Regions from separate parts of the Streptomyces rubradiris genome, predicted to be linked through region 2. Evidence: riboswitches for the same ligand, from Rfam matches in the RefSeq annotation. Region 2 holds a riboswitch; the other holds the start of a gene.
The links. Region 2 has a riboswitch for glycine ahead of gcvP (aminomethyl-transferring glycine dehydrogenase). Riboswitches for the same ligand answer to the same signal wherever they lie in the genome.
Positions count from the first base shown of each region.

Region 1: another riboswitch for glycine. It lies ahead of gcvT (glycine cleavage system aminomethyltransferase GcvT); the one in region 2 lies ahead of gcvP (aminomethyl-transferring glycine dehydrogenase).

Region 1 is NZ_BNEA01000015.1:2,573,872-2,577,272, reverse strand. Features, by position in the region: gene glyA (serine hydroxymethyltransferase) at 1-109, opposite strand, end outside; gene gcvH (glycine cleavage system protein GcvH) at 124-501, opposite strand; gene gcvT (glycine cleavage system aminomethyltransferase GcvT) at 639-1,757, opposite strand; glycine riboswitch at 1,799-1,912, opposite strand; glycine riboswitch at 1,913-2,017, opposite strand; gene Srubr_RS24475 (AAA family ATPase) at 2,195-2,863, shown strand; gene Srubr_RS24470 (enhanced serine sensitivity protein SseB) at 2,930-3,401, shown strand, end outside.
Region 2 is NZ_BNEA01000001.1:928,406-931,806, forward strand. Features, by position in the region: gene gcvP (aminomethyl-transferring glycine dehydrogenase) at 1-2,175, opposite strand, end outside; glycine riboswitch at 2,350-2,444, opposite strand; gene Srubr_RS04380 (PRC-barrel domain-containing protein) at 2,564-2,935, shown strand; partial or broken gene Srubr_RS04385 (DNA polymerase IV) at 3,256-3,401, opposite strand, start outside.

The DNA.
Region 1 (3,401 bases), on a different contig from region 2:
TCTCGGAGGCGATCATCTCCAGCGTCGACTGCTGGCGGCTCAGCTCGGCGTCGACCGCGGCGGCGATCTCCGGGTCCAGCTCGTGCAGGGGCGTGTTCAGGACAGTCATGGGGCTACGACTCCTCAGCCGGCGGTGAAGGCGGTGTACTCGTCGGCGGAGAGCAGCTCGGCCGGCTCCTCGGTGACGCGTACCTTGAACAGCCAGCCGCCCTCGAAGGGGGCCGAGTTCACCAGCGACGGGTCGTTGACGACGTCCTCGTTGACCTCGGTGACCTCACCGGTGACCGGCGAGTACAGGTCGGAGACCGACTTCGTGGACTCCAGCTCGCCGCAGGTCTCGCCCGCGGTCACCGTGGAGCCGGCCTCGGGGAGCTGGACGAAGACGACATCGCCGAGCGCGTTGGCCGCGTGCTCCGTGATGCCGACCGTCGAGACGCCGTCCTGGGCGTCCGACAGCCACTCGTGCTCCTTGCTGTAGCGCAGCTGCTGGGGGTTGCTCATGGCCTGAATTCTCCTGTACGCGCGGGAGTGGTGATGACGGGGGGACTGGGGAAACCGCTGGTGAGCGGGCGAATGTGCGCAGGCTCACGCGCCGCCCTCGGGCCGGGGTCCCGGGCCGGTGCGGGCGCGGGCGGCGGTTACTTCTGGCGCTTGTAGAACGGCAGCGCCACGACCTGGTACGGCTCGTGGGTGCCCCGGATGTCCACGCCGACGCCTTCGGTGCCCGGCGCGGCGTGCGCCGCGTCGACGTAGGCCATGGCGATCGGCTTGCCCAGGGTGGGGGAGGGGGCGCCCGAGGTGACCTCGCCGATCACCTCGCCGCCGGCCACCACGGCGTACCCGGCGCGCGGCACCCGGCGGCCCTCGGCGACCAGCCCGACCAGCACCCGGGGCGGGTTCTGCGCGGCCCGCCCGGCGGCCTCGGCCAGCGCCGCGCGGCCCACGAAGTCGCCCTCCTTGTCGAACTTGACCACGCGGCCCAGCCCGGCGTCGAAGGGGGTCAGGGAAGTGCTCAGCTCGTGCCCGTACAGCGGCATGCCCGCCTCCAGGCGCAGCGTGTCCCGGCAGGACAGCCCGCACGGGACCAGTCCGACGCCCTCGCCGGCCTCGGTGAGCGCCTGCCACAGCGCCACGGCGTGCTCCGGCTTCACGAACAGCTCGAAGCCGTCCTCGCCGGTGTACCCCGTACGGGCGATCAGCGCCGGGACGCCGGCGACCGTGCCGGGCAGCCCGGCGTAGTACTTCAGGCCGTCCAGGTCGGCGTCGGTGAGCGACTTCAGGATGCCGGGGGACTCGGGGCCCTGCACGGCGATCAGCGCGTAGGCGTCCCGGTCGTCGCGGACCTCGGCGGCGAAGCCGGCCGCGCGCTCGGTGAGGGCGTCCAGCACCACCTGGGCGTTGGAGGCGTTGGCCACGACCATGTACTCGGTCTCGGCCAGCCGGTAGACGATCAGGTCGTCCAGGATGCCGCCGTCGGCCTGGCAGATCATGGTGTAGCGGGCGCGGCCGACGCCGACCGAGGCGATGTTGCCGACCAGGGCGTGGTTCAGGAAGGCGGCGGCCTCGGCGCCGGTCACGGTGATCTCGCCCATGTGGGACAGGTCGAACAGACCGGCCCGGGTGCGCACGGCGAGGTGCTCGTCGCGCTCGGAGCCGTAGCGCAGGGGCATGTCCCAGCCGGCGAAGTCGGTCATCGTCGCGCCCAGCGAGCGGTGCACGGCGTCGAGCGCGGTATGACGGAGTTCGGTACTGCTCATCGGTCGGTCGTCTCCCAGGGCAAAGGACGGGCGAGGAACGTTCCTCCCCATCTGTCATCGGAACCTGAGAGGTTCGCCGCCACCGCCACGGGGACGATCACGGCTTGCACCTTGGGTGGAGCCGCCGGCGGCGGCGGCCCGCTTTTCAGATGTGCCTCGCCCGCGCGGTAACGGGGCCTGAGAGATTCAAGGGAGGGACTTGCTCCTTCGGCGCCCCAGGCGGCCCCGAGGGGGCCCGGGGACTCTCCCGCGCGGATTCAAACGGCCGGTATGCAGTTGGCGGGCTCATCATTGCACGCCACACCCCGGCCATCCAGAGCGTGCCGCTTGTGACCGACCTGTGGCCGTAAGCACACGAACCGCCGACCGTTCTCCATTACCTTCCCTTTACAGAGAACGGGCATGGGACCGATCGAGCCCTCGGGAGGACGATCACGGTGAACAGGACCTCGGCCTACGCCGCCCACGCCGGCCTCGCGGTGCCGGGACAGCCCGCCGCGGCGGTCCGCGAACGCGGCGCGGACCGCCCCGCGCCGGTCGTCCGCGACCTGCGCGACCGGGCCGGCCGCAGCCCGCACGCCCTGCTCTTCGGCCCCCGTGACCTGGTGGTCGTCACCGGCTTGCCCGGCAGTGGCAAGTCCACCCTGATGCGCCGCGCGGTCACCGGCGGCCGCGTCGACTCCCAGGACACCCGGGACCGCTGGCAGGCCCGCGTCCCCGGCTTCCTGCCGTACGCGCTCTACCGCCCCCTGGTCCGCCTCGCCCACTACGCCGGACTGTGCAGGGCCCTGCGCACCGGGGAGGGGCTTGTCGTGCACGACTGCGGCACCCAGCCGTGGGTGCGCGCCTGGCTGGCCCGCGCGGCCCGGCGCCGGGGCGGCACCCTGCACCTGCTCCTCCTCGACGTCAGCCCCGAGACCGCCCGGCAGGGCCAGCGCGAGCGCGGCCGGGGCGTCTCCCGCTACGCCTTCCGCCGCCACCGCCGCGCCACCGCCCGGCTGCTGCGCGCGGTGGAGAAGGGGCGGCTGCCGGGCGGCTGCGGTGCGGCGGTGCTGCTGGACCGGGACGCGGCGGACGTCCTCGCCCGCGTCGGCTTCACGCGGTGAGGCACTGTCAGCGCCACCCGCTAGCCTTCATGGTCACAGCAGTGGTTCCCAGCAGGCGGTAGGCACATGGACTTCCCGGCGGACTTCCCGGCACAGGCGCACCCGCACCCGCACGGCGGTTGGCCCGGCAACGAGCTGGAGGAGGTGTTGTCGGCCTCCCTCGGCATCCCCGCGGCGGGCGGCCGGATCGTCGAGGTCCTCGGCCGCAGCTTCCTGTGGATCCCGCTGCCGAACGGCGGGGGCCCGGACAGCGGCCCGCTGGACCTGCCGACGCTCGACATCGACGGCCAGGCGTACGTCCCGGTGTTCAGCTCCGAGGAACAGCTGCGCCAGGTGGCCGGCTCCCACATGTCGTACACCATCGCCCCGGCGGTGGAGTTCGCCCGCGGCCTGCCCCCGCAGGTGGGCATCGCCGTCAATCCCGAGGGCGTGGTCGGCATACCGCTGCCGCCCCAGGCCGTGGCCGAGCTGTGCCGGGTGGGCCGCACCCCGCTCGACGGCCCGGGCACCGGCGGCCGGGTGCGCCTCTTCGAGCCCG
Region 2 (3,401 bases):
GACCGGGCCGACGCCCGGACCGCCGCCGCCGTGCGGGATGCAGAAGGTCTTGTGCAGGTTCAGGTGGGAGACGTCACCGCCGAAGTGGCCCGGCTTGGCGAGGCCGACGAGCGCGTTGAGGTTGGCGCCGTCGACGTACACCTGACCGCCGGCCTCGTGGACCTGGGCGCAGATGTCGGCGACGTGCTCCTCGAACACGCCGTGCGTGGACGGGTAGGTGATCATCAGCACGGCCAGCTCGTCGCGGTGCTGCTCGATCTTGGCGCGCAGGTCCTCGACGTCGATCTCGCCGTCCTCGGCGGTCTTGACGACGACGACCTTCATGCCGGCCATCACGGCGCTGGCGGCGTTGGTGCCGTGCGCGGAGGACGGGATCAGGCAGACGGTGCGCCGGTCGTCGCCGTTGGCGCGGTGGTAGCCGCGGACGGCGAGCAGACCGGCCAGCTCGCCCTGGGAGCCGGCGTTCGGCTGGAGGGAGACCTTGTCGTAGCCGGTGACCTCGGCGAGACGGTCCTCCAGCTCGCGGATGAGGGTGAGGTAGCCCTGCGCCTGCTCGGCGGGCGCGAAGGGGTGCAGCTGCCCGAACTCGGGCCAGGTGACCGGCTCCATCTCCGTGGTCGCGTTGAGCTTCATGGTGCAGGAGCCCAGCGGGATCATGCCGCGGTCGAGCGCGTAGTCGCGGTCGGCGAGCCTGCGCAGGTAGCGCAGCATGGCGGTCTCGGAGCGGTGCTGGTGGAAGACCGGGTGGGTGAGGTAGTCGTCGGTGCGCAGCAGCGCCTCGGGCAGGGCGTCCTCGGCGGTCGCGTCCAGCGCCTCGATGTCGGCGTCGACGCCGAAGGCGGACCAGACAGCGTCCAGCCCGGCCCGGTCGGTGGTCTCGTCGCAGGCCATGGAGACGTGGTCGGCGTCGACCAGCCGCAGGTTGACGCCCTTGTCCCGGGCGGCGGCGGCGATCCCGGCGGCGTTGCCGGGCACGCGCGCGGTGACCGTGTCGAAGAAGGCGCCGTGGACGATCTCGACACCGGCGGCCTTCAGGCCCTCGGCGAGGAGGGTGGCGTAGCGGTGCGTGCGCCGCGCGATGGTCCTCAGGCCCTCGGGCCCGTGGTAGACGGCGTACATGCCGGCCATGACGGCGAGCAGCACCTGTGCGGTACAGATGTTGCTGGTGGCCTTCTCACGGCGGATGTGCTGCTCACGGGTCTGCAGTGCGAGCCGGTAGGCCTTGTGGCCGTCGGCGTCGACGGAGACGCCGACCAAGCGGCCGGGCAGGCTGCGCGCGAACTTCTCGTGTACGGCCATGTAGCCGGCGTGCGGACCGCCGAAGCCCATGGGCACGCCGAAGCGCTGGGTGGTGCCCACGGCGATGTCCGCGCCCAGCTCGCCCGGCGAGGTCAGCAGGGTCAGGGCGAGCAGGTCGGCGGCCACCGTCACCAGGGCGCCCAGCTCGTGCGCCTGGTCGATGACGGGCTTGAGGTCCCGTACGGCACCGGAGGCGCCCGGGTACTGGAGCAGCACGCCGTTGATCTCGCGCTCGGCGATCTCCGCCGGAATGCCTGCGGACAGGTCGGCGACGACGACCTCCACGCCGGTCGGCTCGGCGCGGGTCTCGATCACGGCGATGGTCTGCGGCAGCGTGTCCGCGTCGACCAGGAACAGGCCCTTCTTGTTCTTGCCCATACGCCGGGACAGGGCCATCGCCTCGGCGGCGGCCGTGCCCTCGTCCAGCAGGGAGGCGCCGGAGGTGGGCAGCCCGGTCAGCTCGGCGACCATCGTCTGGAAGTTCAGCAGGGCCTCCAGACGGCCCTGGGAGATCTCCGGCTGGTACGGCGTGTAGGCCGTGTACCAGGCGGGGTTCTCCATCACGTTGCGCAGGATGACGGGCGGGGTGAAGGTGCCGTAGTAGCCCAGGCCGATCATGGAGCGCAGGACCTGGTTGCGGTCGGCGAGCGAGCGCAGTTCGGCGAGCACCTCGGCCTCGGTGCGGGCGCCCGGCAGGTCCAGGGAGTCGGCGTTCTTGATCACATCCGGGACCGCGGCGGCGGTCAGCTCGTCCAGCGAGCCGTATCCGACCTGCGCGAGCATCTTGGCCCGCGCCTCCTGGTCGGGTCCGATGTGGCGCTGCTCGAACGGGGTGCCCGCTTCGAGTTCGGAGAGCGGAATGCGATGGGCGGTCATTGCGGAGGCCTCCTGGTCTGACGCGACCTGCGAGGGGCACCCCGGCGCGGGTACCCCGACGGCCTCCCCCTCTGTCATCTGCACCTGAGAGCTTCACCGGACGCCCGCGGGCGCCGGCTTTCACCGTCGGTGAGGGCAGGAGCCGTCGACGCCCGCCCTGCTTTCCAGAGTGACCTCGTCCGTGCGGTACGTGAGCCTGAGAGATTCCGGGGAGGAGTTGCTCCTTCGGCGCCCCCGAGGTGGTCGGAGGACTCTCCCGCGCGGGGTCAGCAGCCGCTGTCAGCCTACCAGCGAGGTCAATGGGGCAGCCTTCGAGTGGCCGCCTCCTCCAATGTGCTCTTTCGTAGTGCTTACGGATGAGTTGCGACCACGTGGAGGGAGAGGGACCGTGCAGACCGACATCGATCCGCGCAGCCTGATCGGCCGCAAGGCGTTCGACCGCAAGGGCACCAAGATCGGCACCATCGACGAGGTGTACCTGGACGACGCGACCGGCGTGCCCGAGTGGGCGGCCATACGCACCGGCCTGTTCTCCCGGGACGCCTTCGTGCCCCTGGAACCCAGCGAACTCGTCGACGGCACCCTGCGCGTCCCCTACGACCGCGCCCTGATCAAGGACGCCCCCGGCTTCGGCGTGGGCCGCCACCTCTCTCCCGAGCAGGAACTCCAGCTCTACCACCACTACGGTCTCGACACGGCCTCCCCTCCCCCGCTCCCGGACCACGACTTCGGCAGACTGGCGGGCTCGGAGGAAACCTGACCCCCCGGCCCCTCCCACCCACGCCCCTCCTCCCTATCCCGAGCACCTTGCCGAGCCCGGTCCGCTCCCAGCACGGGGCGCCTCCCCCGATCACCGCTCTCTCCTGGGACGCGGCCCTTTTCGAGCGCACGGACGCCGTCAGGGGCACGGCCGTCCTCGGGGGCGGGGGACTCGCCGAGGACCCGGACCCCATTCAGGGCAAGGGACTCGTCCTGCCCGCCGGAGTCTTCCCGGTCCCGGGACCCCTCCCGGCCCCGGGACTCCTCCCGGCCCCGGCACTCTTCCGGGGTCCGGGGCGGAGCCCCGTGTCGGCCGCTGTCGGGCGGGGTCCCGGGACGGGCGGGCGGGTGGGAAAGGGCCGCGACCAACGGCAACGGATCCGCAGACGCCAGCGCGGGATCGTCGGCGAAAAACGTCCGCACACGCCCCGGTTCCGACTGAGGCGTCTCGAACCGTACCGTCACCC